DNA from 3 places in the Sinobacterium caligoides genome. Region 2 is predicted to be linked to each of the others. Evidence: predicted binding sites of a transcription regulator. Region 2 holds the regulator's gene; each other region holds the start of a gene.
What was found. Region 2 encodes LexA, which represses DNA repair genes until DNA is damaged. Its sites were predicted from a motif close to ACTGTNTNTANANACAGT; they were not measured.

Region 1 (10,537 bases), on a different contig from region 2:
ATAATGGTTTTCAGTGCCTCTTTGAACGGCGTATCAACTTGAATCGACACCATCTGCGTGCTGGGGATGAGGATGTCTCGTACTTGTTGCTTGGAGACCTCCATCGCGCCTTCGATGATACTCAGGGCGTCGGCATCGATAATCTCATTCTGTTCGGCCGAACGAATCTGCTCACGTAGATCATCGCTGTTTTTTGCTTCGGGAGAAAATATATCTGTAAGTTTTCCGATCCAGGATTTGACTTCTGGATCGTTGCTAGATCGATCTTCGCTCATTCGTTTTGTCTAATTCTCGCGTCGTGTGTATGAAAATATAAGGTTGTTGATAATGGGTTGATGGTAAAACGATCGGCGTGTGAAAGCTAGCGGCTTCGCACTCTACTCTTGGTCGTAGGGGGCCGGGTAGCCCATCGAGGTCAGTATCTCAGTCTCGAGCGCCTCCATTTCCTCTGCTTCATCATCGTCGATATGGTCGTAGCCTAGGAGGTGCAACGTGCCGTGCACCACCATGTGGGCCCAGTGTGCCTCCGCCAGTTTGCCTTGTTGCTGAGCCTCGCAATCGACGACTTCGGCGCTGATGATGATATCGCCGAGCAGTGGGATGTTGAGCTCCGGTGGTAAGTCGGCGGGGAAAGACAAGACGTTGGTGGGCTTGTCCTGCTGGCGGTAGCTGCGGTTGAGCTCTTGTACCTCGGCGCTGTCGGTAATCCTCAGGCTGAGCTCAGCCTCGGCGCGGCGATCGGCAATGGCGGCGGTGACCCAGCGCTCGAATTGCGCCTCGCTCGGGCAGGCGCTGTCGACAGCAATCTGCAGATCAATATCCAGGCTCATCGCTACGCTTCCTCGTGATGATCGTAGGCTTCGACGATACGCTGAACCAGAGGGTGTCGCACCACATCTTTACTGTCAAAGTGAGTGAAGCTGATGCCCTTGACGCCGCTCAGCACTTCGATAGCATGCTTGAGGCCAGAGTTGGCGCCACCTGGCAGGTCGATCTGGGTGATGTCGCCGGTGATGATGGCCGTTGAGCCAAAGCCAATTCGCGTGAGGAACATCTTCATCTGCTCGCGCGTGGTGTTCTGGCTTTCGTCGAGAATAATATAGGCGTTGTTCAGTGTGCGACCGCGCATGAAGGCCAGTGGCGCGATCTCGATGACGTTATTCTCGATTAGCTTGGCGACTTTCTCGAAGCCCAGCATCTCGTACAGCGCGTCGTACAGTGGGCGCAGGTACGGGTCGATTTTTTGGGCGAGATCGCCGGGTAGGAAGCCGAGCTTCTCGCCGGCCTCGACGGCGGGGCGCACCAACATAATACGGCGTACCTCATCCTGTTCGAGAGCCTGCGCCGCGGCGGCAACGGCGAGGAAGGTCTTACCGGTCCCCGCGGGGCCAACACCGAAGTTGATATCGTTGTCGGCGATGCGCTTGATGTAGTTCTGTTGATTGTCGCCGCGAGGCTTAACGATCAGCTTCTTAGTTTTAACCACGACTTCGTTGGCGTGCAGCTCGTCGTCGAAATCGTCGACGATGGCGTCTCGATTTGCCTCCTGTAAAAACAGGTGTACCAGTTCGGGGGTAATCTCTTGGCCCTGCTTGGCTTCTTTGTAGAGGTGTTTCAGTAGCTGACTGGCGATACGCACCTGGCTCGGGCCGCCGTGCAGCGAGAATTGGTTGCTGCGGTTGTGGATGCGTACTTCGAGCCGCTGCTCGATCTGCCGTAGGTTTTCGTCGAGCTGGCCGCAAAGGTTGGCGAGCGTATGTGGGTTGTTAGGCTCGAGAGAGAGACGTTTTTCGGTGCTGGTAAAAGTATTCAATATCTATTGGCCTCGGGTTGTGTAGGCTGCGCAGGCAATCGAGCCGCGCAGCGGAACCCAGATGATTTTATTAGAGGGCGTACGACCGCTAGCGAGCCGGTGTGCCTAGCATTTCGCCGCGTAGCGAGTTGGCGTAAGCGTCGCCAATGACGACGTCGACGAATTTACCGATGATGCTGTGATCGTCGGCCTTGAAGTTCACGACGCGGTTGTTTTCGGTGCGCCCCTGCAGTTCGCCGGGATCTTTCTTCGAGACGCCGGTGACCAGTAGGGTCTGTTTGCTGCCGACCATCTTGCGGCTGATATCCATCGCCTGCTGGTTGATGCGTGCCTGCAGGATGGCAAGACGTTGCTTCTTCTCGCTCATGGGTAGTTCATCTTTTAGGTCGGCCGCGGGGGTACCGGGGCGGGCGCTGTAGATGAAACTGAAGGACATGTCGAAGCCGATCTCGGCGATGAGGTCCATGGTGTCTTGGAAGTCTTTGTCGGTCTCACCGGGGAAGCCGATGATAAAGTCAGAGGACATTGATAGATCGGGGCGAATCTTGCGCAGGCGACGGATCTTCGACTTATACTCAAGCACCATATGGTTGCGCTTCATTAGCGCTAGGACACGGTCGGAGCCGCTCTGTACCGGTAAGTGTAGGTGGCTGACCAGCTCGGGGACGGTGGCGTAGACGTCGATCAAGGCGTCGGAGAACTCGGTCGGGTGGCTGGTGGTATAGCGAATGCGGTCGATGCCGTCGATGGCGGCGACAAAGGTGATCAGCTCGGCGAAGTCGATGATCTCGCCCTCATGATTCTCGCCACGGTAGGCATTGACGTTCTGGCCCAGCAGATTGACCTCACGTACGCCCTTGCTGGCGAGCACAGCAATTTCTGCGATGACGTCATCGAAGGGGCGGCTGACTTCTTCGCCGCGGGTGTAAGGAACGACGCAGAAGGTGCAGTACTTCGAGCAACCCTCCATGATCGAGACAAAGGCGGAGGGCCCTTCGACCTTGGGGTCAGGCAGGCGGTCAAACTTCTCGATCTCAGGGAAGCTGATGTCGATGACGGCACTTTTGTTGAGATTCTGTTTCGAGGCGTCGATCATCTCTGGAAGACGATGCAGCGTCTGTGGGCCGAAGATGACGTCGACAAAGGGGGCGCGTTTGCTGATGGCTTCGCCTTCCTGTGAGGCGACGCAGCCGCCGACGCCGATGACGAGGTCGGGATTATTGGTTTTAAGATTCTTCCAGCGACCGAGCTGGTGAAATACCTTCTCCTGCGCTTTCTCGCGGATAGAGCAGGTGTTGAGCAGCAGTACGTCGGCTTCGGCCTCGTTGTCGGTGACCTCCAACTGATGGCTCTCACCCAGTAGGTCGCTCATACGTGCAGAATCGTACTCATTCATCTGGCAACCGTGGGTCTTAATAAAGAGCTTCTTCACTGTCTCGGACATCTTGATACCTTAAAACGAAAGCAAGCCAAGGTGGCTGCGCGTTGTATTTTCATAGAGGCCCCCATTATACCAGCCCTTTAAGGGCTAAATCAGCCTATTTTATTGTCATAGTGTGCTACTATTGGGGGCTGTTCCTTTCAGGAGCGGCGCAAGAAATTTGTTTCACCCCTCGTTTATGGTTGCACCGATGGCCTCATCCCCTGTTTATAAAGTAGTTTTTCTCAATCACGAGCAAATAATCGAGCTCTACGCGCGCGCGATATTTCAGAGCGATCTGTATGGTTTTGTCGAGGTCGAGGAGTTCATCTTTGAGCCCGGTGGCGACCAAGAGGGCGATAAGCTTCGTGATGACTTCGCCGGTGTCAAGCGCAGTTACCTGCCGATGCACAACATTATTCGTATCGATGAGGTCGAGAAAGAAGGCGTCAGCAAGGTGAGTGACGCTACAGCACAGCACAGCAAGGTGATGCCGTTCCCGGTTCGCTCGGCGCTGAAGGTGCCGGATGCGCCAGAGCCAACGGAATAGCCAGCGAACGCCAGATACTGAAAAACACCGCCTAGGGCGGTGTTTTTGTTTGTGCACAAGAATGACGGTGTTGACGCACGAGATTTCTGCTGTTTGCTGATCAAGGGGCTGGCAATCCCTAAAACTACTGTCATAATAACCAGTAGTTTTTAACAGGTGAGACCGTTATGGCGATTATCCTCGGTATTGATCCCGGCTCGAGAAAAACCGGTTTTGGTATCATTAGCAGTGTTGCGGGCCGTCATGAATACATCACCAGCGGCATTATCCGCTTGCCTGAGGCCGACTTGTCGGAGCGATTGAAGATTATCTTCGATAGTATTACCGAGTTGATTGAGCAGTATTGCCCACAACAGCTGTCGATAGAACAGGTGTTTATGGGTAAGAACGCGAGCTCAGCACTGAAGCTGGGTCAGGCACGAGGGGCGGCTATTGTTGCCGCGGTCAATCAGAGTTTGCCGGTGGCAGAGTACTCGGCGCGACAGATTAAACAGTCGGTCGTGGGCAGTGGTGCAGCCGATAAGGCGCAGGTGCAGCACATGGTGAAGTTGTTGTTGAAGTTACCGGCGGCGCCGAGTGAAGATGCTGCCGATGCGTTGGCGGCGGCCCTGTGTTTTGCCCACAGCAACGCTAGCCTGGTGGCGATGGCCGGTTCTATGCGCAAGTATCGCCGCGGCCGGCTAAGTTAAGCTGATGGGCGGGGCAGTAGCCAATACGCTCAAATTTACCCAATTGGAAAGTATGATGATCGGTAGGATTCGCGGAGTTTTAATCGAGCGCCAGGCACCGGAACTGGTAGTGGATGTGATGGGGGTGGGCTATGAGTTGCATGTGCCGCTGAGTACGCTGTTCAAACTGCCGGCGCTGGGTGAAGAGGTGACACTCTATACCCACTTTAGTGTCAGCGAGAACAGCCAGAGTCTGTACGGTTTTGCCGAGAGGAATGAACGCGAGTTGTTTCGCACGCTGATCAAGGTCAGCGGTGTTGGCCCTAAACTGGGTCTGGCGATCCTCTCCGGGATGGGGGCCGAGGAATTCGTGAAGTTGGTACAGCGAGGCGATGCTGCGGCGCTGGTGAAACTGCCCGGTGTCGGCAAAAAGACAGCGGAGCGCCTCGTCATCGAGATGCGTGATCGTCTCAAGAGCTGGCAGTCAGCACCGGCACCGCTGTTCGATGGCAAGATGGTGCAGACCGAGGCCGCTACGGCTAATATCAACGTGTTGGTCGCTGATGCGGAGAGTGCCTTGGTGGCACTCGGTTATAAGCCGACGGACGCGGCCAAGGCGATTAATCGGGTGCTCGATGATGGCGTTACCAGCTCCGAAGAGCTGATACGCATGGCACTGAAGGGGATGGCGTGATGCGACAAATACGGGCAACAGTACGAATTAGCCTCAGGGTACCAGCATGATAGAGACCGATCGTCTAATCAGTGCGGAGCCGGTATCGCGTGAAGAGCGAGACAGTGTCGACCGTGCCATACGCCCGACTCGTCTTGCCGACTATGTTGGCCAGCCGGCGGTGAAAGAGCAGATGGAGATCTTTATCGATGCCGCCCGTCGTCGAGATGAACCCCTCGATCATAGCTTGATCTTCGGCCCACCGGGACTAGGCAAGACGACGCTGGCTAACATCATTGCCACGGAGATGGGGGTGGCCCTGAAAACCACCTCGGGGCCGGTACTGGAGAAGGCTGGCGATCTGGCGGCGATCATGACCAACCTAGAGCCTGGTGACGTATTGTTCATCGACGAGATACATCGTCTAAGTCCTAATATCGAAGAGATACTCTATCCGGCGATGGAAGACTATCAACTCGACATTATGATTGGCGAAGGGCCTGCAGCTCGCTCTATTAAGTTGGACTTGCCACCGTTTACCCTCGTTGGTGCAACCACGCGAGCCGGCTTGTTGACCTCGCCGCTACGCGATCGTTTCGGCATTGTGCAGCGTCTGGAGTTTTATAACTGCGCAGACCTGACCAGTATCGTGTCGCGATCGGGGCAGATTATGGGCATGACGATTGATAGCGGTGGTGCCGAGGAGATCGCTCGACGTTCGCGCGGCACGCCGCGTATCGCCAACCGCTTGCTGCGCCGTGTGCGTGACTACGCCGATGTGAAGGCCGACGGCGATGCGACTCGCGAGGTGGCGGATGCGGCGCTCAATATGCTGAATGTCGACGAGGGCGGATTCGATCATCTCGACCGCCGCCTGTTGTTGACCATGTTGGAGAAGTTTGATGGCGGCCCCGTCGGTGTGGATAACTTGGCGGCGGCGATCGGCGAGGAGCGCGATACGATTGAGGATGTATTGGAGCCTTACCTGATCCAGCAGGGTTTTTTGATGCGTACGCCGCGGGGCAGGGTGGTGACCCGTCACGGCTATGCACACTTTGACCGTGCGTCTGAATACAAAGAACGTTAACCGAGTGCGCTTGTCGTAGCGCCTGAGTATGAGTAGTAGTGAGTTATGTCTGCCTTTGAGTTTCCTATTCGAGTCTATATTGAAGATACTGATGCCGGTGGCATCGTCTATTATGTCAACTATTTGAAGTTCATGGAGCGAGCGCGAACGGAGATGATGCGCTCGCTGGGCTTTGGTAAGACAAGTATCTTTAGCGTCGATAAGATGTTTGTGGTGCAGTCGGTACAGGCGGATTACTTGGCACCGGCGAAATTAGACGATCAGCTGCGGGTGACGGCGCAGCTAATTAAGTCGGGTGCCGCCTACCTGCAATTAAAACAAGAGGTATTCTGTGGTGCTGAACTGTTGTGTCGAGGTGAGGTCAAAATAGTCTGTGTCGATAAGCAGACTATGCGCCCGAGTGTCATGCCTCACGAAATTAGACAGGCGTTGCAGGCAGACAGTTAGAGTGCAACCTACATCAATGAAGCTGTGGCTAAAATATACTGATAATGGCGCCCCAGTTTGATAGATGTGAGAGTCGAGGTAGGAAATGCCTCGATTATTAGTTAGTAACCGGTAAGCTACGATTAACTTTACCGGTTGTTGGTGACTGTGTCGGCGTTTGATAACGTGGACTCAGGCATACTAAACAGTTAATTGAACCTATTTTAGAGATGGAGCAAGTCAATCGTGAATGAGCAGATGTCAATAATGAGTCTAGTGTCTAACGCCAGCCTGTTGGTACAAATGGTGATGTTAGCCTTGCTACTCGCATCGATGGTGTCGTGGTCGATGATTGTGCGACGCTCACTCTTCTTTCGCCGCGCCAAGCGTGAGCAGATGCGTTTTGAGGGTGAGTTTTGGTCGGGTATGGATCTCGCGCAACTGTTTCGCGATGGCAATGAAGATGCTCAAGCTGGCAAGACTCGCGATGGCTGCGAGGCGATATTCCGCGCCGGTTTCAAGGAGTTCACTCGCCTGCGCCAGCAAAAAATGGATGCCGATGCGGTGATGGAAGGGACGCAGCGTGCGATGCGCGTGGCCTTGAATCGTGAGGAAGAGCGACTCGATCAGAACCTACCGTTTCTCGCATCGGTGGGGTCGACCAGTCCCTACGTGGGCTTATTTGGTACGGTTTGGGGTATCATGAGTTCGTTCCGAGGCTTAGCCAATGCGCATCAGGCGACCCTGCAGACGGTGGCGCCGGGGATCTCTGAGGCACTCGTGGCGACTGCAATGGGGCTGTTTGCGGCGATACCAGCAGTGTTAGCCTATAACCGCCTATCGGCTCGTTCGGACAGTTTATACAGCCAGTATGAGACTTTCTCCGATGAGTTTTCCTCTATTTTGCACCGACAAGTTCACGCTCGCACCACTACCAGTGCGTCGCAATAATGTGTCGATCGAACCCCGTTAGCGTGCAGGTATAGAGATTATGGCGAAAAGAAAACGCAAGAGTATGGCCGAGATTAACGTCGTGCCTTACATCGATGTGATGTTGGTGTTATTAATCATTTTCATGGTAACGGCGCCGATGTTGACTCAGGGGGTGAAGGTTGATCTGCCAGACGCTCCGGCCGAGCCCGTCTCCAAGGTCGACGATGAGCCACTGATTGTCTCAATTAAGGACGATGGTACGCTCTATTTGAATTTGGGCAAAGATACCCACAAGGTGCTCACTATCGAACAGGTTAGTGAGCAGGTGTCTAAGATCATGCGCAGCAAGCCGAAGACGCCGATCCTGGTGTGGGGTGATACCAATGTCTCCTATGGCAAGGTCGTGACGTTAATGGCTCAGCTGCAGGCGGCCGGTGCGCCGAGTGTCGGCCTAGTGACGGAAGAGAAGTAGGCGCGCATGACGAAGATGCAGAGAGCCCTGCAGAGTTACATCATCCCAGTGCTGGTGACGTTGTTGTTACACGGCGGCTTGCTTTGGTTGTTGATGTCTAACTGGCAGCCGGAGAAAAAGCCGTTCACGCCGAAAACACCACAGTTCGTGCAAGCGAAGCTGGTGAAAATTAAGGCGCAGCCGGTCGCTAAACCGAAGCCGGTGGCTAAGCCGAAAGTCGCGGAGAAACCCAAACCGAAACCGAAACCCAAGCCAGTCGTTAAACCGAAGCCCAAGCCTAAACCCGTGGTGAAGCCGAAGCCAAAAGTGAAGCCGAAGCCGAAGATTGATCACAAGGCGGAAGAAAAAGCGAAGCAAGAGGCCGAAGAGCGCAAGGCGAAGGCCGAAGAAGAGCAGCGTAAGCGCGAGCAATTGGAGCGTGAGCGCCGTGAGCAGGCGTTACTGGCGGCAGTGGCGGAAGAGGACCGGCTTGCTCAAGAGGCCAGTGATCAAGAGTTAGCGGCCAGCTATATGAGTATTATTCAAGAGCGGGTAGAGTCTAACTGGAGCCGGCCACCGAGTGCGCGCAACGATATGGAGGTCTTGCTGATCATTACCTTAGTGCCGACGGGAGAGGTGGTCAGTGTCGAGATTGAACGATCGAGCGGTAGCGCAGTGTTTGATCAATCGGCGGTGAAGGCGGTACGTAAAGCCGAGCGCTTCCCAGAACTACAAGAGTTGCCGCCGGCTGTTTTTGAGCGGAACTATAGAAACTTCCACCTATTATTTAGACCAGAGGACTTACGCCTGTGAAGTGGTTAACCCGATGCACGCTGATCATCAGTGTGTTGTTTGCCAGTGTGGCAAGCGCACAACTGACTATTGAAATTACACAGGGGCAGGATAATCCGACGCCGATAGCGATCGTGCCTTTCGCCGGTAGCCAGGGCTTGTCGGAAGATTTGACCGCTATTATCTCCAATGACTTACTCTACTCGGGCCAGTTCTCGCCTCTTGCGCGTGGTGATATGTTGGGGCACCCGACCAAGCAGAGTGAGGTCTACTACCGGGATTGGCGCGCCGTCGGCTCCGACTACCTGGTCATAGGCAAGGTAACCAAGGAGGCGACAGGCTACCGTTTGGCCTATGAGGTTTACGATGTGGGTGGGCAGCGACTGATCCTCTCAAACCGTGTTACCGGCACACTGAGTGGCCTGCGTGATATGGCTCACCTCGCCAGCGACCAGATCTTCGAAAAGCTAACCGGTATGCGTGGTGCTTTCTCGACTAAGATCCTCTATGTGAATCGTCGCCCTCTCGGCGCTGGCGAGTACCAATACAATCTGATGATGGCCGATGCCGATGGTCAGCGTGAAAAGTCGATACTTAGCTCCGGCCACCCTATTTTGTCGCCGACTTGGTCACCTAACGGCAAGGAGATTGCCTATGTCTCTTTCGAGTCGACACGTCCGGCGATCTATCGTCAGGTGCTGGCGACGGCGAAGCGAGAGAAGCTGACCAACTTTAAGGGCCTCAATAGTGCCCCTTCTTATTCACCCGATGGCAAGAAGTTAGCGATGGTGCTCTCCAAAGACGGCAGCCCGGATATCTATATCATGGACCTGGCGACGAAACGCCTGACTCGCGTCACCAAGCACTATGCAATCGAGACGGAGCCGAGCTGGAGTAACGATGGCAAGTCGATCCTCTACACCTCGGACAAGGGCGGTAGCCCGCAGATCTACCGGGTCAACCTCGGCGATAACTGGCAGGAACGTGTGACCTTCCAGGGTGCTTATAATGCGCGTGCTCGCGTGTTGCGTGATGGTAGTGGCATCGTTATGGTGCATCGCTCTGAGCGCGGCGGAGACTTCCACATTGCACTGCAGAACCTCGAGCGTGGCACACTGCGTATGCTCAGTGGTAACGCGCTGGATGAGTCGCCCACCGTGGCACCCAATGGCTCGATGATGCTTTACGCGACGAAGAAAGGCGGCCGCAGCATCTTATCAGCGGTCTCTATCGACGGTGGTGCACGCTTCAACCTGCCCTCTAAGCAGGGTGATGTGCGTGAGCCTTCGTGGTCACCGTTTTTGAATTAAGAGAGATAGTATGAGTGTAGAACAGCGAGCCTATGGTGATGGCGATGCATCGTATCAAGCAGCAGGTCAATTTGAGGGCCTGCAAAGGCTGACGACAGCCTTCTACCGTGCGATGGATGAGTTGCCAGAGGCGCAGCTGATTCGCGACATGCACCCGCAGGATCTCGAGGAATCGACGGATAAGCTGGCGCGTTTTCTCGCTGGCTGGCTCGGTGGGCCGCGTTTGTACCGTGAGAAGTATGGCGCGATCGCGATTCCTCGCGCCCACGCTCACCTGGACATTGATGAACAGGGGCGGGATGCCTGGCTGCGCTGCATGGCGGTGGCATTAGAACAGCAGCCCTATGCCGAAGATTTTAAAGCCTACCTGTTGCGCGAGCTCTATCGGCCGGCTGAGCGCAGTCGTGTCGTCTC
Region 2 (10,537 bases):
AATTAGTATACGAGCCATCCAGCTCACTACAAACGCGAAAACAAACGCACCAAGCAATAATAATATTGGCCCCTTTAGCCACTCAGGAAGCCACATCTCTATACGCTGAAAAATATTACCCTCCACCTTCTACCCCTTGATTTAATAAGACTATACGAAAACAATAATAGCTTTATTAGCCTCCAACTTCAGTGCTGTATCGCGTAATTCTACACGACATCACTTGACGGCTTAAAATAACAAGCTCATAACATAGCCTCCACAACACAAACTTTGCAACATTGCATTTGTTGGGAGAATTGAAATGGCAACGCAAATCGCAAAAATCGGTCAATGGTATAAGGCAGAAGAAGGCGCTATCTTTGAGGTCGTTGCCTTAGACGACATCAGCTCTAGCATCGAAATCCAATACATAGACGGCGAAATCGGTGAGTACGATATAGATAGCTGGCTACAAGACAACCTACAGCAAATCGCCGCGCCAGAAGACTGGACCGCCCCTTACGAAGTTGAAAAGGAGCAAGGGTATGCCGAGGACTCAACGACTACGATGAACCTAGGTGAGGACCCTCTTCAATCGATCACTTATGAAAATCTATTCAATGACCTATGAATAAATAACGAACAAATTAGTCAGTCTTGTTGCGCCTCAAGAATATACTGTATATAGTTACAGCAACTGTATAAACAAACAGATAGGCGCCATGATTAAACTAACAGCAAGACAGGCAGAAGTCCTCTCACTCATCAAGCGACATATCCGAGATAGCGGCTTGCCACCGACACGTGCCGATATCGCCAAAGAGCTTGGCTTTAAATCCGCTAACGCAGCAGAAGAACACCTTCGTGCTCTCGCCAAAAAAGGGGCTATAGAGATCATTCCTGGCACCTCTAGAGGAATTCGCATCACCGCACAGGAGGAAGACCTTGGGTTACCCATTATCGGTCAGGTCGCTGCAGGCAACCCAATCTTGGCAGAACAAAATATTGATGATCATGTAAAAATGCCCGAACAGTTTTTCTCCCCCACTGCTGACTACCTATTGCGTGTCAGAGGCGAAAGCATGAAAAACATCGGCATTATGGATGGTGACTTACTGGCAGTACATAGCACCAGCGACGTCAGAGAGGGGCAAGTTGTTGTCGCTCGCATCGATGACGAGGTCACAGTAAAGCGTTTAAAGTACGGAAAAAATAAACGTCAACTTATGCTTCTTCCTGAGAATGAGGAGTTCGAACCCATCATTGTCGATTTAGCAGATCAAGAAGTAACCATTGAAGGTATCAGCGTAGGCGTCATTCGCCGTCATTAATATTCGATTGGTGCACGCTACTGGATCACTGCGACTGCACCAAGCCACCAGCAAAGGACGATAACATGCCCCTATTTGCAGCCCTAGAAAACCAAGAGACACAAGCCGGCTATACAGAGTGTATTACCGAACTGGCGATCAAAGGTAAGCACTGCCAAGAGCTGTTACTACTCCCTATCATCAGTCACCTAAGCAGTAGCGATGATAGTCGCTGGGTCACCTGGATAAACCCACCACCACTTAACAGAAGCAAACTAAAAGAGTTTGGCCTCGATCAGCGCCCCATACTGATTATTAATACTAAGTCACAAGCAGAAACCAATGCACTCTTACTACGCTGCCTCAATAATGGCCGAAGTAATACCGTGATCGCCAACATTGAGGACGACAGTGCGCTAGACCGTAGACAGCTCTGCTATGCCGCCAATAATGGTAATAGCCACTGCCTACTCGTACTTTAAGACGGCCAGTAGCCCGAAAAAGAGGGATAATGAATGCCTTTTAGTAATTGATTAATGTAAAACCATATCGCAGATCATCTCAGTCTCGGTGCTTTCAAAGCACTCATCTGCCGTGAGCATATCTGCCTGCTCCTCTTGATTCTCAACGATTTCAGCAAAAGTTGCCATACCCGCCTGAATCATGGCTTTTGCCACCTCGAGGCGATCTGCCGAAGAAACCAGGTCCGAGGCACTGCCAAAACGAATATTAATTAATGGGCGATTGTCGCCATCGGCACTTCTAAGGACGATCTCACCATTGGCAAGCTCAACAATTTCCAATAAGGATGACACCATGCTCACCTTTTCTTCTAATTAATCGGTCTGTTAGTTATAACACCGCCTTATTCCACGAAACAAGGGCGCAACTGCAATAGTTACCATTTATTTCACGCTCTCCCCCTGTTTTAAGGCATACATGAGCTAAAACAAGGTTAAGATTCCTGTGCATCACTCCTTTGTCGCTGTATTAACAACATCATTTCATTTCTTATTGAAACGATATTCGATCGCGTCAGCCCCGCATCATCACTCACCTGCACCGCAATGACCGCTGGGTTTTGTCGAACGCGAACCCTCTCCTCCAACCTCAGTGAGTTCGACTGTAAGCGCCTCAACAACTGCCACCAATCTGCACTATGTAGCTCGTTTAATTCGCCACTATTCAAGCCCTTTGCTGAAAATACGGCAAGCAGCTCCTCGACAGCACCATCTCCAGACAACTCGCCATAAGAGACACCGTAAGCAATCGCCACTTCAGCTAAGTAGCATCGACACGCCTGATACAAGTGATGGGTCGCAGCCTCTAAAAAACCAAAATGCTGCTGCTCATCCGCCTGTGCCAACATTGATAACTGTTGATCAGCATACCCCAGCAACTGCGCGCCTCTGCGCTGTACATCTCTCAACATCACTCACCTCACACTCATTCGGCCATCATTCACACGATAAAAACTCGAAAAAAAGCCTGCAGTAAAGCAGGCTTTTTCATTAGGACGCGCACTTGCTTAACGAGTAAGCATTACTTATCAGCCTTCTTTTTCGTAACACGCTTCTTCTTTTGCTCCTCAACCCACTTTCCACCGACATAATAAGCAGTCCAGCCGCTGGCTTTCGCCTCAACTTCGCTCATCACATATTGCTCCTTGGTTTTACGACTATAACGAACAATCGCTGGATTACCGTCTGGATCAGCTACCGGTGCAGACATCAAGAAAGCGTACTTAGGGTCGATTTCACTCTTATGCGGCAGCAGCTCCGTTACTAATGGCGCACGAGTCTCACGGTTTTTAGGGAACTTACTCGCCGCCAGGAACAGACCTGCAGCACCGTCGCGCAAGATATACGTATCGTCGACTTTCAAGCAAGTTAGCTCTGGCATAGGCACAGGATCCATCTTTGGCGGCGCTGCTTCGCCACTGCGCAGTAGCTTGCGTGTATTCTTACAGCCATCATTCGTACAGCCGAAGTACTTACCAAAACGCCCCGATTTAAGCTGCATTTCTGAGCCACACTTATCACACTCTAGAACTGGTCCTTCGTAGCCTTTTATCTTGAAACTACCAGCCTCAATTTCATAACCAGAGCAATCAGGGTTACTGCCACAAACATGTAGCTTACGCTCTTCATCAATGAGGTAGGACTCCATTGCCGTGTTACAAATGCTGCAGCGACGCTTATTGCGCAGCAAACGCGACTCAACCTCTTCATCAACTTCGGTACTTACCGCCTCATCACCAGAAACCAGGTTGATCGTACACTTACAGCGCTCTTTTGGCGGCAACGCATAACCAGAACAACCTAAAAAGACCCCTGTACTGGCAGTACGTATCTGCATGTCACGACCACAATCGGGACATTTTATATTTGTCGGCGTGGGGAGATTTGCGCGCATCCCACCCTCTTCCGCCTCAGCCTGCTGCAACTGCACCAAGAATTCTTTGTAGAACTGATCTAACAAGTCTTTCCAATCTTGGCTACCCTCTGCAACAGCATCCAGAGACTCTTCCATTCTCGCTGTAAAACTGTAATCCATCAGATCGCGGAAGCTTTCTTCTAAACGATCACTGACAATATCACCCATCTTCTCTGCAAAGAACCGGCGATTTTCTACTCGCACATAACCGCGATCTTGAATCGTAGAGATAATAGCCGCATAGGTTGACGGGCGACCAATACCACGTTTTTCCAGCTCCTTAACAAGGCTCGCCTCGGTAAAACGCGCTGTTGGCTTGGTGAAGTGCTGCTTGGGATCAATACGGTTGAGCTGGAGCTCTTCTCCCTGTTTTACATCAGGCAAGATAACGTCTTCTGCCTTCTTCGCCTGTGCTGGCTGCACTCTCATAAAACCGTCAAAACGAATAACGCGCCCCTTACAACGGAGCTCATAATCCGCAGCTTTGACCACGATAGAAGATGAGGTGAATTCTGCTGGCACCATCTGACAGGCAACAAATTGACGCCAAATGAGCTCGTATAATCGCTCTGCGTCGCGCTCCATATTTTTCAGGTGCGATGTTTGGCAGCTAACATCAGAGGGTCTAATCGCCTCGTGTGCCTCCTGGGCACCTTCTTTACTGCTATAGGAGATGGCGCCCTCAGGCAAGTACTTGTCGCCATAGCTGCTTTGTATGTAGTCACGGCAGTTCGCCACAGCCTCTGCACTCAAATTAGTCGAGTCAGTACGCATATAAGTAATATAACCCGCCTCATAAAGACGCTGCGCCATCATCATCGTCTTCTTAACACCAAAGCCAAGTCGAGTACTCGCAGCCTGCTGCAAAGTCGATGTAATATAGGGGGCTGTTGGCTTGGTCTTGGTTGGCTTATCATCACGACTCGCGACAATATAAGTCGCCGCCTTTAATTCAGCCACGGCGGCCATCGTCATCGCTTCATTGACCGGCTTAAAGGCCTCGCCGTTATGTCGCTTAACCTCTAAATTAAGGTTTTGTTGTGCTGCTGTTACCAGGTCAGCCGAGACATCCCAGTACTCTTCAGGCACAAAGGCTCGAATCTCTTTCTCACGCTCAACCACTAACCTTGTTGCAACAGATTGAACCCGGCCTGCGGACAAGCCTCGTGCGACCTTAGCCCACAGTAATGGCGAAACCATATAACCCACAACACGGTCGAGAAAACGTCTCGCTTGCTGTGCGTTAACGCGACTCATGTCGAGCTCAGACGGAGTGTCAAAAGCTTCCGTAATCGCCGTCTTGGTAATTTCGTTAAATACTACACGGCGGTACTTACTATCTTCTCCACCAATTGTTTCCCGCAAGTGCCAGGCAATTGCCTCACCCTCACGGTCCAAATCCGTTGCGAGATAGATGGTTTCAGCGTTCTCCGCAAGGCGCTTCAGCTCACTGACCACTTTCTCTTTGCCAGGTAGGGTCTCGTAGTGTGCCTCCCAGTTTTTCTCAGGGTCTATACCCATTCGACGTATAAGCTGGTCTTTAGCTTTTTGTTTCTTGTAGGCTGCCTTCTTGTCCGCTGGCATTTTGCGAGTTTTAGCTGCCTCTTTAGCGCGAGCGCTTGGATCGACAGCAGACTTTTTGCTACCACTGGTTGGTAAGTCTCGTATATGCCCTACGCTGGATTTAACAACGTATTGATTACCAAGATATTTATTAATAGTCTTAGCTTTCGCTGGCGACTCGACAATAACTAAAGATTTGGCCATTAGCTCCCTACAATCTCTATGAGTAGTAATATGGTAAATGTATGCAATTGCGGAAGTTATAATAGTACAGTAGTACCTAGGTCAAGCACTGAACACAACTTTCGACAAATTCGTATATCACTACCCTCCCCCTCCGCAAGCAATTAACCATATGATATGCCACAGTTAAGGGGACTAATTTAGGCTATTAGTGAAGCATTATCGGCAGTGAAAATTAATGGCAACACTGGTGGCATATAGTTGATTAGCTACTGTTGATTAGCGCCACTATTGTTACACCGTGGTTTTCTCTTCATCTCCCACATAAGCAAAACGTGGCTGCCACTCGCCCGCCACCTGAACCGTCTCAACAAACATCGACAACGGTCTCACCCACAAGCCTTGATCACCATACGTCGGCCGATAAACAACAAGCGCCTCCTCTGTTTCAGAGTGCTTCGCCACTCCCTCAACCTGGTAAAAGGCACCTTTGTAGTGCTTATATAGACCTGTCTTAACCATATCGACCTCTTAATTAACGCTGTTCATTTTGCAGTTTCATCACTTCTGAAATAATACTCGCAATCTTGTCGACCCTCTCCTCAGTCCCCTGTTCCAACCAATAGACACCAACAAACCCCTGTTCGGCCTCAAGATAACAACACCCTTTCGGTAGTGTCGCGCAAAGACGTTGCAAAGCTTCTTGTATCATCAAATCAGGTTTACCAATCCACTCAAAACCCGCATCGACGACCGAGACATACCAAAGTGGACGTGGCTTATCCGTATCCGCTTGCTTGTTCCTCGGGTGATTGGTTAGGTAACAGGTCATCGTCGGGTTGTCATGACGACGCTGCAAGCGCGGTGGCAGCGTTCTAATAGATACCTGCATATGCATCTTTGCAGCGTGTTCTCGCAAACGAACAAGCTGTTTCTGCCTAGGACTAGGGCGCATCCAGATAACCGGCGAAATCGCCATGATAATCACTAAGATAATTACAATATAAGCCATAGATCAATACATGCTATTGTTGTAACAAATCACCGTTTGACAGGTGACTTGAAACTGCCGTTTAATCGGCAATGAGTAAATAATATCAACACGTCACGTAATAATAGCTAGGAGTACACCTATGTCTGATTACACGCATATTTTATTGGCGATAGACCTTAGTACAGACAGCCCCCAAGTTTGCCAAAAGGCTCGTTCACTCGCTCAATTTTACGGCGCTAAAATCAGCATTATCCATGTGGTTGAGCCGCTCAGCTTTACCTATGGTAGCGATATCCCTCTGGATTTTTCTGACATCCAACAAGATTTAATGAACCAAGCTAAACACCAACTGCAGGAGATAGCGAGCAATATCGGTATTGACGATGAAAGCTGCCATCTCACCCTTGGCCGACCAGAAACTGAGATTCACAATCTTGCTGCCGCCATTAACGCCGACCTTATCGTCGTCGGTAGCCACGGCCGCCACGGTCTTGCCTTAATTTTTGGCTCGACCGCTAACGGCGTACTCCATGGTGCAGGCTGTGACGTCTTAGCTGTACGTGTCGAGGAAAGCGAATAATTATTCCGAGGCCAACTCCTCCAACTCAGCCCAACGCTCAACCGCCACCTCCAGTGCCTGCTCTGCTTCAGCTAGCTGAGCAAGCACCTTATCCTGCTCTTCGCGAGGACGCTGATAAAAACCACTATCGGCAACTTGTGCCTGCCACAGTTCATTCTGCTCTTCGAGAGCCTCAATTTTAGCGGGTAACTTTTCCAGCTCATGCTTCAGCTTAAAGCTCAATTTTTTACTGGCGGCAGGAGTTTCCTTCACCTCAACAGCAGCAGTGACCTGTGGCTTTTCCTCCGTTGCAGCCGTCACACTTATCGTGCCTCCCTGCGTCTTCCAGTCACTATATCCACCAATGTACTCACGCACCCGGCCAGGTGCCTCAAAAACAATACTGCTAGTAACGACATTATCCATGAAGGCTCGGTCGTGACTCACCAACAACATCGTGCCTGGGTAGTTCATTAAAATTTCTTCGAGCAGCTCCAGCGTCTCCACATCCAAATCGTTAGTAGGCTCATCGAGCACCAACAGGTTAGACGGCTGACTAAACAACTTTGCGAGCATGACACGATTACGCTCCCCCCCCGACAGCACGCCTACGGGTGTTCTGGCTCGCTCTGGCGAGAACAGGAAATCTGATAGATAGCTATATATATGCCGATCTTTACCGTTAACCTCGATAAAGTCTCGCCCCTGTGAAACGTTGTCGATGATATTTTTTTCGCCATCGAGCTCTGTGCGTAATTGGTCAAAGTAGGCGACTTCCAGTTTTGTTCCCTGCTTGATCGTCCCAGCCATCGGTTGCAGCTGCCCCAAAAACATCTTCAACAGGGTACTTTTTCCCGCACCGTTGTTGCCAATGATGCCAATACGATCACCGCGCTGAATCACCGTTGAGAAACCATCGACAATCTTTTTATCGGCAAAGCTATGTCTTAAGTCTTGTGCCTCAATGACAATCTTGCCCGATTTTTCCGACGACTGCGTCGCTATATTCGCTTTACCGGTCACATTACGACGCTCGGCTCGCTCATTTCTCAGCGCCTTAAGCGCCCGCACCCGACCCTCGTTGCGGGTACGGCGAGCCTTAATGCCCTGACGAATCCACACTTCCTCTTCCGCCAGACGCTTATCAAAGAGCTCATTATGCTTTTCTTCAGTCGCTAAGCGTTGCTCACGATACTCTAAGAAGCTGTGATAATCCCCTTTCCAACTAAAGGCCCAACCGCGGTCGAGTTCAATAATACGTGTCGCTAAGTTCTGCAACAAAGCCCGGTCGTGGGTGACGAATAACAATGCGCCACGGAAGTCCAGTAACTGCTTTTCTAGCCAGTCAATGGTTGCTAAATCAAGATGGTTAGTCGGCTCGTCCAGTAATAACAAGTCTGGCTCGCATACTAACGCCTTGGCCAGAGCCACTTTACGACGCCACCCCCCCGACAACGTGCTCATAGAGACACCGCTTGGCAGCTTTAAACGGCTCATCACATTGTCGATTTTAGCCTGTGCTGACCAACCATCGACACTGTCGATATCGTGCTGAATCTTTGCCAGCTTTTTTAGCCCTTTTTCGTCAAGCTCTTGCATCGAAAGCTCATTAAAAGCCGCCAGAAGCTCTCCAACACCAGGCAACCCCTCAGCCACCACGCTATCGACAAGGCGATCATCTGCTGCAGGCAGCTCCTGTTGCAAGCAAGAGATCCTCACCCCGCTATCAAACCAAAGCTCACCGCCATCCAGCTTGATATCGCCTTGAATCACCTTCAGCAAGGTGGATTTGCCGACACCATTACGCCCGGTAATACATACCCGCTCGCCTTTATCGATTTGAAAATCAACGTTATCCAATAATATCTGCGTCCCATAACTCAGCTGGGCGGCACTCACTCGAACCAAAGGCATAATACTGCTCTATCAAAAATTTCCGCCAATTTTACTCTTCGCACCCACTAATCGCTACACCTTCCTAATTTTCACTACACTAAAATATACCCCTGTAGAATATTCGGAGCCGTTTTGACGATTATTCCCACCAGACATAACTCCCTTCTTGCAAAACCTAAGCTTTTGTTATGGCGATTTTTGATCATTATTCTCAGCTTATCTCCCGAGGCGAGCGCCCAAGTAATATCCAATACTCAACGCGTACAACAGAGGCTGCTGTATATTGAGGCCATACAAGCCACTGAAAATAACGACACCATAAACTTTCAACGACTCTATCAACAGCTGGCAGGTTATCCGCTGCGCCCCTATCTGGAATACCATCAACTATTAAAGAATTTCGGCACTATCGACGATGCCGATGTTGGCCTCTTCCTCCGTGCCAACACCGGCAGCCTTATTGCCGAGCGCCTGCAGTACCTCTGGCTCCGACACAAGGTGCAACTACAAGATTGGCCCGGTTTCATCAAGCACGATGATGAAACACGCTTCCAATCAACCGATATGCAGTGCGCGCGATTATTGGCCCACAGCGGCAACAATGTCATCGCACCCAACCTCCACAATAGCGTCCGCCAGCTATGGGCACAGAATGGCACCCTCCATGAGCAGTGTCTTATTTTATTCAGTAACGCACTGCAGCAAGCCATCATTGCAGATGACGATATCTGGGCACGTTATCTCAGCCTCTTTAAAAGCAATACTGACAATGCCAATACGCTCTATTTTTACCTCAACCCCAAGGACCAACATTTAGCCAACCAACTGCTCAAAGCTCGCTCGTCTCCCGAGCAAGCCAGCACCATTTACTCTGGCTTGAGCCTTAACGAAAACCTCCTTGTTAGCGCCTATGCCATCAAAAAACTTGCTGAGCTGTCACCACCGCAAGCAATGCTACTTTTGCCAGAGACAAAGTTAACCAAACAGGCCTACGAAAAAAGCGCCTACTATATCGCCTGGCAAATCACCCTTGAGTCACCCGGCGATGCTTATCAATGGCTCAAAACCATCGACACTGAATTTCAGCACCCCGCGCTAACAGAGTTTAAAATAACACTGGCGCTGACCAATAATCATTGGCAAGAAATTAGTTCGTTGATTGAACAGCTCCCGCACACACTACAAATGAGTCCGCGCTGGCAGTACTGGTCCATTCGCGCACAGGAAAAGTCCTCGCCAAGCGAATCAGCTCGGTGGCAAAAACATTATCAAGCGTTAGCACAACAGCGTAACTACTACGGGTTTCTTGCAGCAGCGCGAAGTAAGACGCCCCCTCAGTTCAACGACCAATCACAACCGCTAACCCCTCAAATCACACACACCAACGGTATTTTTCAGCAAAATGCTTCACTGCGCCGCGCCATCGAACTCTATCACTTTGGCGCAACGAAGCTTGCTAGGAGGGAGTGGCAGCACGGCATCGCCTCATTAAACCCGAGCCAGCAAAGAATGGTGGCCGTTGCCGCCCACCACAACCAGCTCCACCACCAGAGCGTGCAAACAATTATTCAGGCTCAACTCTGGGATCACCTCAACCTGAGATTCCCCACTGCC
Region 3 (10,537 bases), on a different contig from region 2:
AACGTCGCTTCGGAAACAAAGTCGCCGGGCATGAAGTCGCCGAGAGCATCGTTATCGCCGAGCACGACGATAAGTTCCTCGAGATCTCTCTCGGCGATCGCGCGAATTATTATTTGGTCATTTTTAATCATGGGTTATTCTCTGTACTGCTGTTATTTTTTGTTGATTTTTTGATGGCCGATGAGGTGTGCGTCTTTCGTCTTATGGTTAAAAAAATATTTTTTAACAGTGGGTAATGTTTACCACTCATCGTGTTTGTAGGCATAGCAGAAGACATCACGCTTTGCATTCGACAGCTGTGGTGCGACATAGAAGGCTGCCTGGCTGCCGGTATAGTGAAAATCTGCGCTGGTTAGGCTGTGTTGGGCGGCAAGATTCTCCTGATCGGTAAAGGAGATGATGCTCTTGTTGTCTGCTTCAGCGGCATAACTATCAGCGGCTAAACGTAGTGCCTCTGAGGCGAAGCCCTGACCGGTTGCGCTGCTAAGCAGGCCGAAGTGAAGCGCTACGCTGGTCGCGCTTTCGACAACGGTAATCATGCCTAGCACTGAGCCGCTGCTGTTTTCTTGGATAACCCAGACACAGAGTCCATGATCTGCCAGGCTCTCTTCGGTTGAGAGCCTAGCAAGCATTTTCGCTGTTTGCCCGGGGCTACTATGTGGCTTGCGGGCGAGAAATTTGCTGGCGGTTACATCACCGGTGTAATGAAACAGTACTGCTGCGTCGTCAGCCGTGGCGTACCTCAGGCTGACTCTGTCTGTTTGTTGGGGCATATTTATGGCTCTTGATTGCCGGAGCTGAGTGATTTTTATTTTTAAGAATATGTTTTTTATCTGACGATGCAAGAAGATATCGTTAGATTTGGCTAGTTAACGGCGTGTGCAGGCGCGGTGTGTGTCACGAAGCTGGCGGGACGCACAGGCTGATGTGGATTCAGCCTGTTGCGTGTTGTTTGTCTAGTGGTCGTGATGATGCTTGGCGCGGCCCTGGCGATAGACATCGACGTCGGGGGTGTCGGAGATAATTTCGCCACTGACGGCATCGACGACCATTTCGCGTGGGTGCCCGTCCTTGTAAGCTTCCACTTCCCAGGCGCCGTGTTCGATGGAAATCTCGGTGATAGGGCTATAGCCTTTGCTCTCTAAAGCTTTGACGATCGTAGAGAGGGATTGAGCGTTGGCGGGAGGTTGCTCGTCGGCGAAGGCGGGTTGCAGCGCCATAATGGTGGCGACGGTTAGAATGGATCGGAGCATAAATCACCTCGATAGCTGAGTCGTAGGCACAGTTTTATGATCGTCACGCTCTTTTTCTCTTTCAAGTCGAGCGTGACGATCTCCTCATTCAAAGCTAGCATGAAATGGCTTTATGCGCTAAGTGCTTGTATCGGGGGTTAGCTGGATTCTGCGTGTAGCAGCTGTTGCTTAATGAAAGTCAGCTCCGCCTCTACGACGTCGTCAATATGCGGCCCGTAGTAGACGCCGAAGTGGTCACCGTCGATGATTTTTAGCTGTGCATTGGCGATCATCGCCGCGGTCTGCCGTACCGATGCCAGCGGCACGCCGGCGTCGTCGCGGGCGGCAACGAGCAGGCTGGGGCAGCGAATTTGCTCGGCAACGAGCAGTGGTCGGTAGTCGCCGCCCTTGAGTAGCGAGCGGGCGGGGATACTGTTCTGCCAGGTTGTGCTGCCCTTGGCGAGGTGTTGTTGGTAGCTCTCGCGCCAGCCGGGATAGTTCATCACTGCATATTGTTCGGGCTCGGCGACGGCCGGTAACAGTATTGGCTTGCCGCCAAACAAGGCCTTCAGTGAATCGGCGATGGCGCGGCTCATGCCGGTGAGGACGTTGCCCAGCGCGACCGTCTTGAAGGCGGCACGACTACAGCAGTGAGGCACCTGGGCGATCATCGCGAAGGCGCTAGGGAAGCGAGCGGCCATGCTGATGGCGTGACCGCCGCCGAGCGAGCTGCCCCAGATGATGATGCGTCGTGCGTCGACCCAGGGCTGGGCACGCGCGTGCTCGAGGGCGGCGAGGAAGTCGTCTTGTTGGCCGGGGATGTCGACCACCTGTCGGGGTTCGCCATCGCTCTGACCAAAGCTGCGATAGTCGAAGTTCATCGTAGCAATACCGGCGGCGGTAAAGGCCTCGATGGCAGGGCGGGTGCCGAACTGCCACTCGGTGGCGAAGCCGTTGCCCATGACAACGATCGGCAGTGCGGTGTCGTCGTGTCGCTCGGGTCGGTGAAAATAGGCCTGCAGACGAGTGCCGTCGACGGTGAAGTGACTGGCTTGCTGTTGCATGTTGCTGCTCCTGTTGTGGTGTTTACTGCGGATCTAGGCCGTGCTTACTTAAGAGGTGATGTGGAAGTCCGTCAGCGTCGGTGTCTTCAGCTTCTCGCGATAATAAGAGGGCGCCCAGGGCCAGGTCTGTGGCAGTGTGCTACCGTCGAAGTACCAGCTGGAGCAACCACTGACCCAGATGGTGTCGTCGAAGGAGCCGGCGAGATCGCTGCCAAATTTTTCGGCGGCGGACTTCTTCGGTGTCATCGTCTTGATTTCGCCGGCCTCGATCTTGTCGAGACACTGCAGCACATAGTCGACGCCGATATCGGCGATATCGATCAACGACAGGTTGGTGATTGGGCTGTTGGGGCCTATTAACATGAAGAAGTTGCTGAGCCCTGGCACGGCGATGGACTGATAGTTGCGGCTGCCTTCATCCTGCCAGATGTCTTCGAGCTTAGCACCGTCGACGCCGGTGATGTCTTTGACTCCCCAGACATTGGGGCGGAAGCCGGTGGCTAACACCAGTAGATCTAGCGGGTGTAGCTCGCCGTCGGCGGTACGTACGCCGTCGGCCTCAATTTGCGTGATGGCGCTGCGCTCAACACTCACGTTATCTTGCTGTAGGGCCTTGTAGTAGCTGTCGGAGACGATCATGCGCTTACACATGGCCTGTTCTTGTGGGCGTAGCTTCTCACGCAGCTCAGCGTCTTTGACCTGTTTGAGGTTGTGTTCACAGGCCCAGGCCACCAGCTTTCGTCGCCAACCATCGGCGAGGGCGGCGCGGCCAAACTGCTCGCCGACCCAGTCGTAGAACTTGCGTGTCAGCCAGCCCAGTAGCGGCACCTTCCGCTTCAGCTGTTTGGCCAGTGGCCCGTATTCGGTGTTCGGTGTCGGCATTACCCACTGCGGGGTGCGTATAAAGACATCGAGCTGTGTCGCCTGCTGGGCGATAGGCCAGGTGGCCTGGACCCCGGAGGAGCCGGAGCCGATGATGCCGACACGTTTACCGTTGAGGTCGTAGTCGTCGTCCCAGTCGGCGGTATGTAGGGTGGTGCCTTGAAAGTTCTCTAGGCCGGGGATGTCGGGATAAAATTTCTCGTTCAGCGGGCCTGTTGCATCGACGAGGACGTCGAAGTTGTGTTGCTCGCCGCTGCTGGTCTCAATCTGCCAGCGCTCGTCGGTAAAGCGGGCGGCGGTTACCGTCGTCTCGAACTGGGTGTAGTCATCCAGTTGGTATTTTTTGGCGATGCCCTCGAAGTAGGCCTGGATTTCGGCACCGCCGGAGAACCGTCTGCTCCACTCCGTATTGGGTTCAAACTCATAGCAGTATGAAAATGAGGCAACATCGCAGGCGACGCCGGGGTAGCGGTTCTCGCGCCAGACACCGCCGACCTTCTTGGCCCGTTCAAAGATGGTGAAGTTACGCTTGCCCTGTTGCAGTAGTTTGATGGCCATTAGCATGCCCGACATGCCTGCCCCGATGATGCCAACGCTGGGTGTGGAGTGTGATCGAGTCATAGTGTTTCACCTGTCAGTGTTGCGTAATGACGCTGTCGCGTGCTGCCAGAGGAAAGTGGTTCCCGTTGCGGCCGTCTGTCGCAGGCTTGTCGCAATAGCATTGTCGCAATAGCATCGTGCCAATATTATTATACTTGTGTGTACTTCTTACACATGAGTGCAATATAATTCAGTGCTATAGAATACACAAGAGTATATCTTTATATATTGTTATATTATTTTCCTCCCGTATGATCGCCACTTCACTTAGAGGCCCTCTTCAATGTCCGATAGACGCGCACGCCGCCTACAGGAGACCCACGATCGTATCGTGCAGGCTCTGGAAGATTATCTCTCTGCCGAGATGGATACGGGGATCACTATCGATGAGCTTTGTGAGCGTGCTGATGTCGCCCGCAAGACTTTCTACAACCACTTTAGCGGCCTCGACCAACCCTATATGGAACTGACCCTGCGCCATATTGTCGCCCTCGACGGCCAGAACAGCGCCGATGCTGAGCGGCAGGCCCAGGGCCTGATGGAGAGATTCGATCTTTTTTGTCGCTATGGCATGCGAGACGCGGAGCGCTGGGGCTGGCTGCATTGGAATCTGTTGATCTACGGCCTACAGGCGACCTATAAGATGGACGAGGAGTCGGCTGCGGTGGTGCGCACCATGATCCAGGCGCGCAGCGAGCATCTGTTCGGTGCGGCGGCACGCTCGGGCGAGTTAGACGGCTGTTATTCCGCCGAGGTGTTGGGTGAGTTTACCAAGGGCATCGAGACGGGGATTGCTCAGGATGATGCGCTGAAGTATTTACAGTTACCGGCCGGCGCCGACATTGCCGCTTTGTCGTCTCAGCGGGTAGACAATTATGATGAGTTTCGCCGCATGATGTTGGCACTGCTCAGTAAGCATATGACGCCGCCGGCGGGGAGTGTGTCATGACGAGTCGACGAGCACGGCGGCAGCAGGAGGTGCGGCAGCGTATCGTGCAGGCGACGCTGGCGTTGTTTGCCGAGCGCGAACTGGACGACATTAGTATTCAGCAACTCTGCGAGCGGGCCGATATTGCCCGGCGGACGTTTTATGCCTATTTTCCCTGCAAGGAGGCGGTGCTCTGTGCCGTCGTTGCCGAGCAGGCGCAACTAACGTTGAGGCGTGAATACAGCGAGGCCGAGCAACAATACCCGCGTTTTCGTCAGCGCCTGCAGCACGTTGTCGACAGTGCGATTGCTCGCCGTGAAGGCTATGGCGAGTTTGAGCGGCGCACCTACAAGGTGGCGACGGCCTATGAGTTTTCGCTGCACGGGCCGGACAGTCGCTCAAACGCATTCCGAGAATATAAGCGCTATTTTCAGCGCTGGATCAGTGCCGGGCAGCAGAGCGGCGAGTTGACTCGTCACTATTCCAGTGAGCTACTCGCCGTCGCCTGTACCGGGGTGTTATTCAACATCAACCAACACTGGGTGAACAATGCCGACTACCCGCATCTACAGCGCTACCGACAAGCGGAAGCCTTTCTCTACGACCTACTGACCGATTAGCGTCGATGCCAGCTAGCGCTGCTGGCTGGCAATCATGCGCTCGAGTTTCTTCACGTCGAAGCCGGACAGGCTTTGCTGGCCGATGACGATGAAGGGCAGGCCGCGGGCACCGAGGCGCTGTAGCTCCTTGGCGGCACGCCGGTTACGGTCGACGTTGAGCTCGACGAAGGCCAGTTTACGCTGCTTGAGAAAGGCCTTGGCGCTCTTACAGTGTGGGCACTTGTCGGCGCTATAGAGGGTGATCTTTAACATGCTGGTTTCCTATTTGAGGCCACTGAGTTGCTGTTCTACCCACTCAGGTACCCGTACGCTCGCCTTGCCGATCAGCGTCTGTTGGAATGCCGAGTTCACTAGTGAGGGCTCGAGATTAATCTCTAGGCTGTGGGCGCCGCTGCTGTTGGCTTCGGCGACGAAGCCGGCGGCGGGGTAGACGTGGCCGCTGGTGCCGATGGCAACAAAGTGGTCGCAGCGCTGGATGGCCTGCTCGATCTTGCTCATGCCTAGCGGCATCTCACCAAACCAGACAATATTGGGGCGCAGGGTGCCCGCCTTCTGACAGCAGGCGCAGCGCTGTTCGGCGGTGATGTCGTCGTGAACAGGGAAGACTTGGCCGCTCTCGACACAGCGCATCTGCAGTAGTTCGCCATGCATATGCAGCACATTCTGGCTGCCGGCGCGCTCGTGTAGGTCGTCGATATTTTGCGTGACGATAAGGACTTCGCCGGGGAATTCGCGCTCCAGCTTAGCCAGAGCATAGTGCGCTGGGTTGGCGCTCACTTCGTCGGAGAGCAGCTGCTGCCTGCGTGTGTTGTAGAACGCCTGTACTTTTAACGGGTCCTTGGCAAACCCCTCCGGCGTCGCAACGTCCTCGATGCGATGATTCTCCCACAGGCCGTCGGCGGCGCGGAAGGTTTGTAGGCCGGATTCGGCGGAGATGCCGGCACCGGTGAGGATGACAATAGCGTGGCTCACGATGGTTCACCTGTGACGAGATTAAAAGTGCCGCTAGTGTAAGCAAACCGATGAGGTGATGATAGTGCTGCGGGATAACAGCGAGGCAGGGGATGAGTCGTTATTACAGTAATGACTGTCGTGTGACTGTCGTGTGACTGTCGTGTGAGTGTCGTGGTGAGTGTCGTAGTGAGTGTGGAAATGATAGCAGGGATGATTGGACGGTTGGCACATTGCACACAAACGCTGATATACTGTTTTTTTGTACAGTATTTTTTTGTGGGTGGGTGATCATGGTCGTAGCATACAGTGGGCTCTATCGTGCGCAGCGGCGCTGCGACATACCGTTCTTTCTCGAGCGGGTGTCGGCGGGCTTCCCGTCGCCGGCACAGGACTACGTAGAGCAGACGCTGGATCTCAATGAGTTGTGTGTGACGCATCCGGCGGCGACCTATTTTGTGCGCGTACAGGGGGACTCGATGACCGGGGCGGGGATCTTCTGCGGCGATATGCTGGTCGTCGATCGCTCGCTGACTGCGCGCCACGGTGATATTGTGATTGCCGGCTTTGACGGTGAGCTGACCGTCAAGCAGCTGGCGTTGAGGCCACGGCCACAGCTGTTGGCCTGCAACCCCGATTACCCAGCGATTGTAGTGCCGGAGGGGGTCGAGTTGGATATCTTTGGCGTGGTCAGCAGCGTCGTACGCAATCTGCGAGTCGAGCGGTGAGTCGAGTCTTTGCGCTGGTCGACTGCAATAACTTTTACGTCGCCTGTGAGCAGCTATTCCGGCCGGATTTACGGCATGCGCCGGTGCTAGTGTTATCGAATAATGACGGCTGTGTGGTGTCACGCTCCAAGGAGGCAAAGGCGTTGGGCATCGGCATGGCGGTACCGGTGTTTCAGCTGCGCGAGCAAATTCGCCGTCACCGCATTGTCACCTTCTCCTCGAATTATGCGCTCTATGCCGATCTGTCGGCGCGGGTGATGCAGACGCTGGAGCAGCTGGCGCCAGCGGTTGATGTCTACTCGATCGATGAGGCCTTTGTCGACCTGACGGGGGTGGCGGCGGTGAGGGCGTTGGAGGATTTTGGCCGAGAATTGCGGCAGACGGTACAGCGCTGTATCGGGCTGACGGTTTGCGTGGGCATCGCGCCGAGCAAGACGTTGGCAAAGCTGGCCAATCAGGCCGCTAAGCAGTACCCAGCTACTGGCGGTGTGGTTGACCTCAGTGATCCTCGGCGGCGCCGTCGTCTGCTGGCGTTGATGCCGGTGGGCGAGGTCTGGGGGGTGGGGCGACGACTGCGTGAGCGACTATTGGTGGAGGGTATTGAGACGGCACTGCAGCTGGCCGAGGCCGATGTAACGGATATCCGCCAGCGCTATTCGGTACAGCTGGCGCGCACCGTCTGTGAACTCAACGGTGAGTCCTGTCAGCCCCTAGAAGACCTGCCGAGCCCGCGTCAGCAGATTATCTGTTCACGCTCTTTTGCCCGCAAAATCAGCACCCAGGCAGCGATGAAGACGGCGCTATGTCACTATCTGGCGAGGGCGGCGGAGCGGCTGCGTGGCGAGGCGTTGAGCGCCAAGATGGTGACGGTGTTTATGCGCACCAGCAGCTTTGGTGGTGTGGGGCGAGGCTATGCGAACAGCGCCAGCGCCTCGTTATCGGTGCCGAGCAGTGATACCCGTGATTTGATGGCGCTGACGGTGATGTTGTTGCAGCGGCTGTGGCGGCAGGGCTATGACTACAGTAAGGCGGGGGTGATGCTGACAGACCTTTATCCACAGCGGGGCCAGCAGCAGGACTTGTTTGTCAGTGGCAGCGAGCCGCAGAGCCAAGCGTTGATGACGACGATCGATCGTATTAACGCCAGCGGTAAGTCGCGGGTATTTTTTGCCGGCCAGGGCTGTGACCCCAGCTGGCGGATGCGCCAGGCACATCTGTCGCCTGCTTATACGACGCGCTGGAGCGACCTGCCTGTGGTGCGTTAGTGGCGCTTTAGCGGGCACCACTCTCGGCCACCCATTTCTCGACCACTTCGGCGACCCAGGGCTGTTTAATTTCCGGGTCGAAGTCCTTGCGGAAATACTGGCCGACGGAATGGCGATTGACCCCCCATTCGGTCTTGGCGAGCCCCTTAAAGAACATCCACAGGTGAGGCAAGAAACGCTTGTTCTGTGCCTTTGCGTCCTGCCAGACGATCTCCGGAATAAGTACGGTGACGAAGAGGTGGGCGACAATAACGCCCTCGATCATGCCCCACAGTTTTAACCAGTAGGCGTTGTTGATGTGGTTGATGACCTTGAGTTTGACGAAGGAGTGTTCGAGCTCCTCTGCGGTATGCCACTTCCACAGTTTGGCCATCTCCTCGTGCATGCCGCTGCTGTACAGTACATCTTTGTCGATATGACTTTTGAAGAAGCCAAAACCGACAAATTCAATGAAGGCGCAGGAGGCCACCGAGACATAGAGCGGCGTGCGACGCTGAATAAAGCGGGTGATCTTTTCGGTGAATTTCCCCGCTTTTATTTTATCGAGACCGATCTTTCTGTTGACCGGAATGTGCATCTTTGTGTGTTCGATTTCTTGGCGTACAAAGATATCGACGAGCTCGCGGATACGAGGTTCATCATCGAGTCGGGGGTCGTCACGGACCTCGCGCATGGTCTTGATGACATAGCGCTCGAAGGGAGGAATGCCGGCGTTGAGAATATTGTAAAAGATGCGGTAGAAGTCGTCTTCGCACCAGTTTTTTTCTATCGCATCGATATCGATGTTGATTTTTTTTGATTTCATTATCTGTGCCCCTGTCGACGATACGGTCGTGGTGATTATTCCGTCTACGTTGCTGTCAACGAATTTGTCAGTCTATGAGGGAAGGGCTGGGGCGGCCATGCGGGGTTGTTTAAAAGCGAAATGGTTGAGGGATAAACTTCACCTTATCACCTCAATACACGAGGCGTTAATTTAATCCAGTCGTTCCATATCGTCTTCGTTTGGTGCGGCTTCGTTGATGGTTTCGTCGGGCTGCGAATACTCTTCCTGCCTCTCTTTTGATAATGCTTTTGGCTTATTCTTGTGCGCCTCGACGGATGAATCTTGCGCCGCTGGCTTGGCTGTCGGAACGGGAGGCTGAGTGTCCTTTTTGGCGCAGCTAATGAGGCTGCTGGCGACGATCAGTGTGAATAGGAGAGTGATAATTTTTTTCATCTAGGTGTCCGTTACTTTTTCTGTGACTGTTGTTGCAGTGCCCAGGCGAAGGCCGGGCTTTCGGCAAGGGATTGGGTGTTGAGTGGGCGGTAGTGTGGATCGAGGAAAAAAGCACAGTGCTCGGTGAGGTGATGATAAAAAAATTCACACTGTTTTGCATCTTTCAGCATCGAGGCAAAGCGCAGGGCGTTGCGACTGACATTCCACTGGAAGGGCTCTTGCCGCAGCAGCTGCCGGCTGCTGGCGAAGAAGTCGCTTTGCTCTAGATAGCTGGCCAGCTGCCGGCCATCGCTGCGCTGTGTTTTTTCTAGCGCGTTGAGGTAGCAGGCGAGGACGTTTTGCTGCAGCTTGAACAGGTTTGTCGGCCCCAGCTGCTGCAGGGTATCGGGATGTTGTCGAGCGATAGTGATTGCCTGTTGGTAGTGGCTGATAGCTTGCTGTTGGCAGTACTCAAGGGCTTGATGGCGGCGTCTATCACGATGGCAGGGGATCAGATCGAAGTAGCTGTTGGCCAGGATCCAGTGCAGACGAATGCGGTCGAGGGGCTGCTGCCAGTCGCGTTGCTCGATCAGTCGCTTGAGCACGATACGCATAGCCTCGGTGTCGCCGTTCTCCTCGTCAACGGCAAGGCTGTTATACAGACGCAATAGGGCTTCACTGTGGGGGCTAAAAGGGCTGGGAAAGTACCGCCGATGCAGCGTCTCGATAGCCTCTATAATCGTTTGAGTGCTGGCTCTGTGCGGCTGTTTGTAGTGGGCCTTTAGCGTTTTTTCGTCAATACCAGCAGGATAGATTAGATCGAGCTCGCAGAGGAACTTGTCCCATGTCCAGGGGATGGCCTTGAGGCGATTGACCTTGTTAAAGAGAGAGGGCATGGCATGACCAGAGCTTAATTAGGGAGACCAATCTAGGGTCGAGATTACCGAATTGTTGGCAGCGCGGCAATGTATTGTTGTTGTCCTTACGACCACCTACAGCCAGCGGCGATGTACAGCGAACAGCGCTATATGCGTATTACGGCATGGTTAGCTTGAGTCACTGCACTGCA

Region 1: the regulator LexA is predicted to act here: its motif matches at 3,910-3,927, upstream of ruvC (crossover junction endodeoxyribonuclease RuvC).
Region 3: the regulator LexA is predicted to act here: its motif matches at 6,531-6,548, upstream of umuD (translesion error-prone DNA polymerase V autoproteolytic subunit).

What each region holds. Positions count from the first base shown of each region.
Region 1 covers NZ_RKHR01000007.1:128,803-139,339, reverse strand. Annotated here, with positions in the region: gene EDC56_RS17060 (CorC family transporter) at 1-275, opposite strand, end outside; gene ybeY (rRNA maturation RNase YbeY) at 378-830, opposite strand; gene EDC56_RS17050 (PhoH family protein) at 833-1,813, opposite strand; gene miaB (tRNA (N6-isopentenyl adenosine(37)-C2)-methylthiotransferase MiaB) at 1,902-3,257, opposite strand; gene EDC56_RS17040 (DUF1820 family protein) at 3,445-3,783, shown strand; gene ruvC (crossover junction endodeoxyribonuclease RuvC) at 3,951-4,472, shown strand; gene ruvA (Holliday junction branch migration protein RuvA) at 4,528-5,145, shown strand; gene ruvB (Holliday junction branch migration DNA helicase RuvB) at 5,192-6,211, shown strand; gene ybgC (tol-pal system-associated acyl-CoA thioesterase) at 6,257-6,658, shown strand; gene tolQ (protein TolQ) at 6,881-7,588, shown strand; gene tolR (protein TolR) at 7,629-8,042, shown strand; gene tolA (cell envelope integrity protein TolA) at 8,049-8,834, shown strand; gene tolB (Tol-Pal system beta propeller repeat protein TolB) at 8,831-10,123, shown strand; gene EDC56_RS16995 (group II truncated hemoglobin) at 10,134-10,537, shown strand, end outside.
Region 2 covers NZ_RKHR01000005.1:494,205-504,741, forward strand. Annotated here, with positions in the region: gene EDC56_RS14485 (mechanosensitive ion channel family protein) at 1-18, opposite strand, end outside; gene EDC56_RS14490 (DUF6763 family protein) at 305-613, shown strand; gene lexA (transcriptional repressor LexA) at 705-1,313, shown strand; gene EDC56_RS14500 (SulA-like leucine-rich domain-containing protein) at 1,379-1,774, shown strand; gene EDC56_RS14505 (hypothetical protein) at 1,826-2,110, opposite strand; gene EDC56_RS14510 (hypothetical protein) at 2,248-2,724, opposite strand; gene topA (type I DNA topoisomerase) at 2,835-5,495, opposite strand; gene EDC56_RS14520 (DUF1653 domain-containing protein) at 5,769-5,996, opposite strand; gene EDC56_RS14525 (hypothetical protein) at 6,010-6,486, opposite strand; gene EDC56_RS14530 (universal stress protein) at 6,608-7,048, shown strand; gene EDC56_RS14535 (ATP-binding cassette domain-containing protein) at 7,049-8,941, opposite strand; gene EDC56_RS14540 (transglycosylase SLT domain-containing protein) at 9,122-10,537, shown strand, end outside.
Region 3 covers NZ_RKHR01000008.1:93,683-104,219, reverse strand. Annotated here, with positions in the region: gene EDC56_RS17880 (GNAT family N-acetyltransferase) at 1-131, opposite strand, end outside; gene EDC56_RS17875 (GNAT family N-acetyltransferase) at 240-773, opposite strand; gene EDC56_RS17870 (PepSY domain-containing protein) at 957-1,253, opposite strand; gene EDC56_RS17865 (alpha/beta hydrolase) at 1,391-2,296, opposite strand; gene EDC56_RS17860 (flavin-containing monooxygenase) at 2,345-3,799, opposite strand; gene EDC56_RS17855 (TetR/AcrR family transcriptional regulator) at 4,062-4,727, shown strand; gene EDC56_RS17850 (TetR/AcrR family transcriptional regulator) at 4,724-5,326, shown strand; gene EDC56_RS17845 (glutaredoxin family protein) at 5,339-5,578, opposite strand; gene cobB (Sir2 family NAD+-dependent deacetylase) at 5,588-6,298, opposite strand; gene umuD (translesion error-prone DNA polymerase V autoproteolytic subunit) at 6,571-7,005, shown strand; gene umuC (translesion error-prone DNA polymerase V subunit UmuC) at 7,002-8,270, shown strand; gene EDC56_RS17825 (metal-dependent hydrolase) at 8,278-9,075, opposite strand; gene EDC56_RS17820 (hypothetical protein) at 9,247-9,489, opposite strand; gene EDC56_RS17815 (hypothetical protein) at 9,501-10,364, opposite strand.